Regions from separate parts of the Streptomyces sp. NBC_01317 genome, predicted to be linked through region 1. Evidence: riboswitches for the same ligand, from Rfam matches in the RefSeq annotation. Region 1 holds a riboswitch; the other holds the start of a gene.
The links. Region 1 has a riboswitch for glycine ahead of gcvT (glycine cleavage system aminomethyltransferase GcvT). Riboswitches for the same ligand answer to the same signal wherever they lie in the genome.

Region 1 (5,077 bases):
GTGTTCCGTTATCCGGACTGCGGGTAACCATGGGCGGACGACTGTCATTGACGGCGATATGACCATCAAGCGCGCCAATACCCCACCTTCCGGCGAAGAGTGGACATTCCGCTCTCAAGCTCACGACCCGGGCGGCTCTACGCGCGTCCGAGCCGATTCCCCGCCCGCTATATCCGTTTTGCCGGACACGGGTGGATGTAGTGTGCACGCTCTGTGCGGAGCGCTCCGTCTCAGTGAGCGCGCGACGCTGAGTGAGCGCCGGACGGTCAGTAGCCGCGGGACGCGGGCGGCGGATATCCGTACCCCGTCGCCGGGGCCGGGGACGCGTGCGCCTCACGGTCGTAGAAGGGCCGGGTGTTGGCCCGCAGCCACATCGTCACCGGGTCGTACTCGTCGGACATCGCCACCGTCGAGACGGGCAGCCCCTCCGGGACCGCGCCGACCGACTGCCGCATCATCGTCCGTACGGAGTCGACGGAGGCCGGGCTCGTGTCGTACAGGTCCAGGCCGATGGCCAGGTACGGGGCGCCGAGCGCCGGCTGGACCCAGGCGCGGCGCAGCGCCCGGACCGCGGGGGTGCGGTGCGCGTTCTGGGTGAGCTGGGCGTAGAACTGCGGGATCTCGACGGCCGGCTCGGACAGCCGCAGCGGTCCCGCGGGCATCCGGTCGAGGCCGGTGGCGATCCGGCGCAGGTCGAGCCAGGGGATGCCGACGCCGCCGCCGGGGGTGTGCGGATTGAGCCAGATCCCCCAGCGGTCCGGATACAGGACGCGGGCGATGTCGCGGCCGGTGACCACTTCGTGCGTACGGGTCCAGCCGCTGACGGCCAGCTCCTGGGCGGAGGTCACACAGGGCGCGTAACCGAGGCCCTCCACCTGCATGTTGCCGTACTGGGCGTCGGGCGAGCCCGCGCGGCCCTGCCAGAGGAGCATCCAGACCCGGTCCTCCGCCAGGGCCTGGAGCAGCGCCTCGTACGCGTCGTAGCGTCCTGGCGTCACCTGGCGGAGCAGCTGCTCGGCCCGGCCGGCCGCCGCGGTACCTGACGCGCTCACCCTGGGTCCCGCCCCTCTTCGATCCACCATTCGACCGTCTCCCCCCGCAACGCGGCGCGGCCCGTCATGAAACCAGCTTAGGTGCCGCCGCCGACAGTGACCCGACCGCGTGTCCGCGCGTCCCGGGGCGCACCTGCCCGTACGCCCGGCTCGCCCCTACCCGCGCTGGTAGAACGGCCGCACGCGCGCCAGCATCCAGGCGCCGACCGGGTCCTGCGTCATGTCCAGGAGGACGAGGTTGACCGGCCAGGGCACCTGGACCCGGCCCAGCGCGCGGCCCAGCGCGTCCATCGGCGCGTTGCGGTCCGTGGCCTCCCAGGAGGCGAGCTGGACGCCCACGAAGAGCACGGGCGGCTCGGCCTCGACACTGGCGAGGGCGCGGCGGGCGGAGACCACGACCCCGGACGCCTCGAACTCGGCGGAGGCCGCGGCGAGGAAGTCGACCGGGTCCTCCTGCCAGTCCGGCTGGAAGAGCCGGACCCGGCCGCCGGTGGCGGGGCCGTCGAGCGGGGTGCGGCCCACCCGGCACAGCTCGGCGACGGCGAGCGGCGGCAGCGGCATGCCGACCGCGCCGCCGGGGTTCAGGACGATCCCGAGCTGCGGGGGCAGCCCGCGCGCGAACTCGCGCGCCGGGGCCACGGTGAAGGGCATGTGGGCGCCGACGCACCCCATGAACTGCTGCTCGGAGCTGAACACCGGGACGTACGGGGCGCCTTCGATCTCCATCGTGGGCAGATCGAGACTCTGGCTGTCGGGGCCGCCGCCCTGGGGCAGCGGCACCCAGACCTGGCTGCGCCCGAGCACCTCCACGAGCCGTCCGCCCGCGGCGTCGTTCCCGAGCGAGGCCGCGAGCACCTCTTCGAGCTCGTTGCCGGGCCATGCTGTGTCCACGCGCTCCACCCCTCCACTCACCTGCTTGCCTGCCGCAGCACCCTAAGGCCTCTGGTCGGAGTGCATCAGGGCGTACCGCCCGGAGCGCGTCAGGGCGGACCGCCCGTGAACGTGATGGCGGACAGGGTCCTGGCCGCCGGCCTGTCCAGCAGGGTCGCCGAGGCGCAGCCCCCCGGGAGGCGGCCCGACTCGGCGTCCTTGAGAAGGCGGCGGACCGCGCGCCGGTGGCGGGCGAACGCGTACCCCGAGACGCCCCGGCCGCGTTCGCGCTGGCCCGCGCGGGCCACCCCGGGCGTGACGTCCAGCAGGACGAGGTGGAGGCGGCGGCCGCGCACGCGGGCGTCGCGGGCCAGCCAGCGCCGTACCCAGGTCTGCGTACCGCAGTCGTGCACGACCACGCTCTCGCCGGAGCGCAGCGCGCGCCACAGCCCGGCGTAGTGGGCGACGCGCACCAGCGGGCGGTAAATGGCGTACGGCACGGATCGGGGCAGCCGGCGCGCCCAGCGGTCCCTGGTGTCCTGGGAGTCGATGCCACCGCCGGCCGCCGTCCTCCGTATCAGCGTGGACTTGCCGCTGCCCGGCAGCCCGGAGACGACCACGACGTCCCCCGCCGCGAAGTGGAGGGTGCCCGGCACCCTGCCGTCGCGGCCGCGCAGATCGCGGACCACCGGCGCGGACCGCGCCGGGACGTCCCGGGCGGCCGTCACTCCGGGCTGGACGGGCAATCCGGACGCCGATACGCCCGCCGCCCCCGGCGCCACCCCGGTCGCCGCCACCCCTGTCGCTGTCACATACGCACCGGACCCCTGCGACGTCATCGCCGTCCCCCTGTCAGGTCGGACACCCTGGCCCTTGACTGGCCCTCGACCCCTGCCAGACTCTTGCCCCACAAAGTGTAAAGAATTGGTAATGCCACGCAAGCCTTTCACGGGGCGTGGCGGGTCGTCGCCATGTTCAGGGACTCCCTCCCCCACGCGCCCACGATGCGTGCGATGATGACGGCGCCAACTGCATACAGGCCGTTTGAATCCGCGCGGGAGAGTCCCGGTTCACCGTGTGCGCCGGGCGCCGAAGGAGCAAGTTCTCCCCTTGAATCTCTCAGGCCCCGTACCGCGTGGATGAGGCAGATCTGAAAAGCGGGCCGCCGTCGCGGTCCCACCCAAGGTGCAAGTCACGACCGTGAGCACGTACGGAGAGTCGTCCGTGGTTCCGTGCGGTCGTGGTGAACCTCTCAGGTTCCGATGACAGATGGGGAGGACCGTCCTCGTCGTCATGCCCTGGGAGTCACCACCATGAACTCTGCCCCGAGCAGCACCCCCCGCCTCACCGCCCTCGACGCGGTGCACCGCGCGCTGGGCGCGACCATGACCGACTTCGCGGGCTGGGACATGCCCCTGCGGTACGGGAGCGAGCGCGACGAACACCTCGCGGTCCGTACGAAGGCCGGTCTGTTCGACCTCTCGCACATGGGCGAGATCACCGTCACCGGGCCCCAGGCCGCCCAGCTGCTGGACCACGCGCTGGTGGGCAACATCGGCGCGGTCGGCGTCGGCCGTGCCCGGTACACGATGATCTGCCAGGAGGACGGCGGGATTCTCGACGACCTGATCGTCTACCGCCTCGGCGAGGACGAGTACATGATCGTCGCCAACGCCTCGAACGCGCAGACGGTCCTGGACGCGCTGACCACCCGCGCGGCGGGCTTCGACGCGGAGGTACGGGACGACCGGGACGCGTACGCGCTGCTGGCGGTCCAGGGTCCGGAGTCCCCCGGCATCCTGCGGTCGCTCACGGACGCCGACCTGGACGGCCTGAAGTACTACGCGGGCCTGCCCGGCACCGTCGCGGGCGTCCCCGCGCTCATCGCCCGTACGGGCTACACGGGCGAGGACGGCTTTGAACTGTTCGTCAATCCCGCGCACGCGGAGACGCTCTGGCAGGCGCTGACGGAGGCCGGCGCCCCGGTCGGCCTGGTGCCCTGCGGGCTGTCCTGCCGGGACACCCTCCGCCTGGAGGCGGGCATGCCGCTGTACGGCAACGAGCTGTCCACGGCCCTCACCCCCTTCGACGCGGGCCTGGGCCGGGTCGTCAAGTTCGACAAGACCTCCAACGGAGGCGACTTCGTCGGGCGCAAGGCCCTGGAGGCCGCCGCCGAGCGCGCCGCCGCCGCCCCGCCGCGCAAGCTGGTCGGCCTGGTCGCCGAGGGCCGCCGCGTCCCCCGCGCCGGGTACGCCGTGGTGGCGGGCGGGGAGGTCGTCGGCGAGGTCACCTCGGGCGCCCCCTCCCCCACCCTGGGGAAGCCGATCGCCATCGCGTACGTCGACGCCTCGCACGCCGGGCCGGGGACGGCGGGTGTCGGGGTCGACATCCGCGGGTCCCACGAGCCGTACGAGGTCGTGGCGCTCCCGTTCTACAAGCGCCGGAAGTGATACGGACGTCTCGGACGTCACAGTCCCGCGACGCCCGTCCCGCCCGGCCGGTCCGGCCGGGCGGCCAGAACGTCCCTCCCGTCCCTCCCGTCCCGTCTCGATCCTCAAGACGGCCGTCCCGACCACTACCCCTCGTACAGGAGAATTCAGCCCATGAGCAACCCCCAGCAGCTGCGCTACAGCAAGGAGCACGAGTGGCTGACGGCCGCCGAGGACGGTGTGTCGACCGTCGGCATCACGGAGTTCGCGGCCAACGCCCTCGGTGACGTCGTGTACGTCCAGCTCCCCGACGTCGGTGACACGGTCACCGCCGGTGAGACCTGCGGTGAGCTGGAGTCGACGAAGTCGGTCAGCGATCTGTACTCGCCGGTGAGCGGTGAGGTCACGGAGACCAACCAGGACGCCGTGGACGACCCGTCGCTGGTGAACACCGCCCCCTTCGAGGGTGGCTGGCTGTTCAAGGTGCGCGTCACGGAGGAGCCGGGAGACCTGCTCACCGCCGACGAGTACACGGAATTTTCCGGCAACTAGACACCCCAGGGACTGTGATGTCTTCGAAGTCGCTTCTGAACACCCCGCTCCACGAGCTCGACCCGGACGTCGCCGCCGCTGTCGACGCCGAACTCCACCGTCAGCAGTCCACGCTCGAAATGATCGCCTCGGAGAACTTCGCTCCGGTCGCCGTCATGGAGGCCCAGGGCTCCG
Region 2 (5,077 bases), 4.4 Mb from region 1:
CGACGGAAAGATCATCGCGCCGCACCGCCCGCGCGACGAGCAGGCGGTGACGGCGGCCTGAGCGGCCGCCGGGCAGCGGCGCGCCGGTACCGGCGGCGCAGCGCGCGCCGACAACGCCCGCTGCCGGTATGACTGGGGCCGGCCCGGAGACGTTCCTCCGCACCGGCCCCGACGCACACCCCGTCGTTCCCGTTCCCCGACGGTCGATCGCCCAGTCGGACGGTCAGTGGTCGTACGCGTCCAGCGGCGGGCAGGAGCAGACCAGGTTGCGGTCGCCGTACGCGTCGTCGATACGACGGACCGGCGGCCAGTACTTGTCCGCGGCCGAGACACCGGCCGGGAAGACCGCCTCGGCGCGGGTGTACGGGTGGTCCCACTCCCCGCCGAGCGCCGACGCCGTGTGCGGCGCGTTGCGCAGCGGGTTGTCGTCCGCGGGCCACTCGCCCGACGCGACCTTCTCGACCTCGGCGCGGATCGCGATCATCGCCTCGCAGAACCGGTCCAGTTCGCCCAGGTCCTCGCTCTCGGTCGGCTCGATCATCAGCGTGCCCGCCACGGGGAACGACATCGTCGGCGCGTGGAAGCCGTAGTCGATCAGCCGCTTGGCGATGTCACTGACGCTGACGCCCGTCGCCTTCGACAGCGGGCGCAGGTCCACGATGCACTCGTGGGCGACCAGGCCGTTCGGACCGGTGTAGAGCACCGGGTAGTGCGGCTCCAGGCGCTTGGCGATGTAGTTGGCCGCGAGCACCGCGACCTGCGTCGCGCGCTTGAGGCCCTCGCCGCCCATCAGCCGTACGTACGCCCAGGAGATCGGCAGTATGCCCGCCGAGCCCCAGGGGGCGGCGGAGATCGGGCCGACACCCGTCTCGGGCCCCGCGGCCGGCTGGAGGGGGTGGTTGGGCAGGTACGGGGCGAGGTGGGACCGTACGCCGACGGGACCGACCCCGGGACCGCCGCCGCCGTGCGGGATGCAGAACGTCTTGTGCAGGTTCAGGTGGGAGACGTCCGAGCCGAACTTGCCCGGCTTGGCCAGCCCCACCAGCGCGTTGAGGTTGGCGCCGTCGACGTAGACCTGGCCGCCCGCGTCGTGCACGGCGGCGCAGATGTCGCTGATGTGCTCCTCGAACACCCCGTGGGTGGACGGGTAGGTGACCATCAGGACGGCCAGCTCGGCGCCGTGCCGCTCGATCTTGGCGTGCAGGTCCTCGACGTCGACGTCACCGTCCTCGCGGGTCTTGACGACCACGACCTTCATCCCGGCCATGACCGCGCTCGCGGCGTTCGTGCCGTGCGCGGAGGACGGGATCAGGCAGACGGTGCGCCGCGTGTCGCCGTTGGCGCGGTGGTACGCCCGTACGGCGAGCAGCCCGGCCAGCTCGCCCTGGGAACCGGCGTTCGGCTGGAGGGACACCGCGTCGTACCCGGTGACCTCGGCGAGCCGCTCCTCCAGCTCCCTGATGAGCGTCAGGTAGCCCTCGGCCTGCTCGGCCGGGGCGAAGGGGTGCAGGGCCGCGAACTCCGGCCAGGTGACCGACTCCATCTCCGTGGTCGCGTTCAGCTTCATGGTGCAGGAGCCGAGCGGGATCATGCCGCGGTCCAGCGCGTAGTCACGGTCGGAGAGCTTGCGCAGGTAGCGCAGCATCGCCGTCTCGGAGCGGTGCTGGTGGAAGACGGGGTGGGTCAGGATGTCGTCGCTCCGCAGCAGCGTCGCGGGCAGCGCGTCCCCGGCGGCCGCGTCCAGCGCCTCGATGTCGGCGTCGACGCCGAACGCCGTCCACACGGCGGCCAGCTGGGCGCGCCCGGTGGTCTCGTCACAGGCGACGGAGACGTGGTCGGCGTCGGCCTGGTACAGGTTGACGCCGTGCTCACGGGCGGCGGCGGTGACCTCGGCGGCCCGGCCGGGGACCCGTACGGTCAGCGTGTCGAAGTACGCGCCGTGCACGACCTCCGCGCCGCCGGCCCGCAGCCCCTCGGCGAGCAGCGTCGCGTAGCGGTGGGTGCGCCGGGCGATGCCCCGCAGGCCGTCGGGGCCGTGGTAGACCGCGTACATGCCCGCCATCACGGCGAGCAGGACCTGCGCGGTGCAGATGTTGCTGGTGGCCTTCTCGCGGCGGATGTGCTGCTCGCGGGTCTGGAGGGCCAGCCGGTACGCCTTGTCGCCGTCGGCGTCTACGGACACCCCGACGAGCCGGCCCGGCAGGGTGCGCGCGAACGTGTCGCGTACGGCCATGAATCCGGCATGCGGTCCACCGAAGCCCATCGGGACGCCGAAGCGCTGGGTGGTGCCGACGGCGATGTCCGCGCCCAGCTCACCGGGCGAGGTGAGGAGCGTCAGCGCGAGCAGGTCGGCGGCGACGGTGACGAGGGCGCCCAGCTCGTGCGCCCGCTCGACGACCGGCCTGATGTCCCGTACGGCCCCGGAGGCGCCGGGGTACTGGAGCAGCACACCGAAGACACCGCGCTCGGCCACCTCGGCCGGGATGCCGTCGGTCAGGTCCGCGACGACGACCTCGACGCCGGCCGGTTCGGCGCGGGTCCTGATCACGGCGATCGTCTGGGGCAGGGTGTCGGCGTCGATCAGGAAGACACCGTCCTTGACCTTGCCGGCGCGCCGGGACAGCGCCATCGCCTCGGCGGCGGCCGTGCCCTCGTCCAGCAGGGAGGCACCGGAGGTGGGCAGCCCCGTCAGGTCGGCCACCATCGTCTGGAAGTTCAGGAGAGCTTCGAGCCGGCCCTGGGAGATCTCCGGCTGGTACGGCGTGTACGCGGTGTACCAGGCCGGGTTCTCCATGACGTTGCGCAGGATCACCGGCGGCGTGAACGTGCCGTAGTAGCCGAGGCCGATCATCGGGGCGAGGACCGTGTTGCGGTCGGCGAGGGCGCGCAGCTCCGCCAGCACCTCGGCCTCGGTACGGGCCCCGGGGAGCCCCAGCGCCTCCGCGCTCTTGATCACGTCGGGCACCGCGGCGGCGGTCAGCTCGTCCAGCGAGCCGTAGCCGACCTGCGCGAGCATCTTCGCCTGGGCCGCCACGTCGGGCCCGATATGGCGCTGCTCGAAGGGGACGCCACGCTCCAGCTGGGAGAGCGGAATGCGGTGGTCGGTCATGTGGGAGGCCTCCTGGTCGTCACGACCTGCGAGGGGCACCAAGGCGCGGGTGCCCGGACGGCCTCCCCCTCTGTCATCTGACCTGAGAGCTTCACCGGGCGCCAGGAGGCCGCCCGGCTTTCACCGTCGGTGAGGGCGGACGCCGTGGGCGCCTGCCCTGCTTTCCAGAGTGACCTCGTCCGTGCGGTACGGGGGCCTGAGAGATTCCGGGGAGGATTTGCTCCTTCGGCGCCTCCGGCGATCTCACCGGAGGACTCTCCCGCACAGGGTCAGCAGCCGTGTGCCAGCCTACCAGCGAGGTCCCGCGCAGGGCTTTTCGAGTGGCCGACAGACCGGATCTGCACTTTTCTTATGAGTGGAGCGACGGGTCTTCCCCGCTTGTGCGACCAGTTGGAGGGACCGTGGAGAACGACATCGATCCGCGCAGCCTGATCGGCCGCAAGGCGTTCGACCGCGACGGCCACAAGATCGGCACGGTGGACGAGGTGTATCTGGACGACGCCACGGGGGTGCCCGAGTGGGCGGCCGTCCGCACCGGGATCTTCAGCCGTGACGCGTTTGTCCCCCTCGCGCCCAGCACGCTGGAGGAGGAGACGCTCCGGATCCCCTTCGAGCGCTCGCTCATCAAGGACGCGCCCGACTTCGGTGTCGGCAGGCACCTCTCACCCGAACAGGAACTCCAGCTCTACCGCCACTACGGCCTCGCCCTGCCGGAACCGGGCCCGCCCGAGCGCCCCGCCTCGCTGTCCGACCGGGACGCCGAGCGTGACTTCGGACGGGTCGCCGGCCAGGACGACTGATCCCGTTCCGGCGGCCCCGGCCCGTCCCCGGCGGGCTCCGGCCCCCGCCGGGTCGCCTCCGCCCCGTCCTGGGCCGGTCCTCCGGTCAGGGGCAGCGGGTCCGACAGCTCCAGCTCTGGATCGTCCACCCAGAAGGTCCGCACCCGCCCCGGCGCGGACCACGGCTCCTCGAACCGTACGGTGACCCGGCGCAGCCCGCTGCCCTGCACCCAGCCCGCGCCGAACACGGCGTGGTGCACGTCGTGCCCGGCGGGAAAGCGCCGCTCCGCGGGCAGGTCCGCTGTCTCCGACGCCTCCTGAGCGGCCGGTACGCCCCCGGTGGGCGCCGCGTGCCCCTCCGCCGCCCCGAGTGCCCGGGAAGGGCCGGCCCGCTCCTCCCCGGCCTTCTCAGGGCCTTTCTCGGAGCCCTCCTCGGGCGCCACCGGGGGTACTGCGACCTGGGCCGCCGCCTCCACCGCCCGGTCCGCCGCCAACCGGTCCGCGGCCGCCTGCGCGAACAGGTCCTCCTGCGTGTAGTCCGCGAGTCCGCTGACCCCCACCCCCAGCAGCCGTACCCCGCCCGTGGTGTCCACCGACTCCAGCAGCCGCCCCGCCGCCTCCCGCACCACACCCGGGTCGTCCGTCGGCCCGCGCAGCGTCTCCGAGCGGGTCAGCGTGGAGAAGTCGTAGCGCCGGACCTTGAGCACGACCGTCCGCCCCGAGTGCCCGGCCGCCCGCAGCCGCTGGACACACCGGTCCGCCAGCCGGTCCACCTCCGACCGCACCCGCACCCGGTCGTGCAGATCGACGTCGAAGGTGTCCTCCACGGAGACGGACTTGGTCTCCCGCTCGGCCACCACGGGCCGGTCGTCGTGGCCGCCCGCCATCCGGAACAGCGACGCCCCGTGCGACTTCCCCAGCAGCCGTACGAGCTCGTCCTCGCCGGCCTCCGCCAGATCGGCCACGGTGGTCATCCCGGCCCGCCGCAGGTGCTCCCCCGTCGCGGGACCGACCCCGGGCAGGGTCCGTACGGTCATCGGCCCCAGGAGCGCGCGCTCGGTCCCCGGCTCGACGATGACGAGGCCGTCCGGCTTGGCCTGCTCGGAGGCGATCTTCGCCAGCATCTTGGACCCCGCGAGCCCCACCGACCCGGTGAGCCCCGTGGTCGCGCGGATGTCCCGGCGCAGCC

Region 2: it holds a riboswitch for glycine, as region 1 does, so the genes downstream of both, gcvP (aminomethyl-transferring glycine dehydrogenase) here and gcvT (glycine cleavage system aminomethyltransferase GcvT) in region 1, are expected to answer to the same signal.

What each region holds. Positions count from the first base shown of each region.
Region 1 is NZ_CP108393.1:2,544,670-2,549,746, forward strand. It holds gene OG349_RS10565 (enhanced serine sensitivity protein SseB C-terminal domain-containing protein) at 267-1,052, opposite strand; gene OG349_RS10570 (enhanced serine sensitivity protein SseB) at 1,209-1,943, opposite strand; gene OG349_RS10575 (AAA family ATPase) at 2,033-2,761, opposite strand; glycine riboswitch at 2,968-3,066, shown strand; gene gcvT (glycine cleavage system aminomethyltransferase GcvT) at 3,236-4,372, shown strand; gene gcvH (glycine cleavage system protein GcvH) at 4,526-4,903, shown strand; gene glyA (serine hydroxymethyltransferase) at 4,921-5,077, shown strand, end outside.
Region 2 is NZ_CP108393.1:6,977,927-6,983,003, reverse strand. It holds gene OG349_RS30450 (DUF5999 family protein) at 1-61, shown strand, start outside; gene gcvP (aminomethyl-transferring glycine dehydrogenase) at 224-3,109, opposite strand; glycine riboswitch at 3,284-3,381, opposite strand; gene OG349_RS30440 (PRC-barrel domain-containing protein) at 3,511-3,909, shown strand; gene OG349_RS30435 (DNA polymerase IV) at 3,804-5,077, opposite strand, start outside.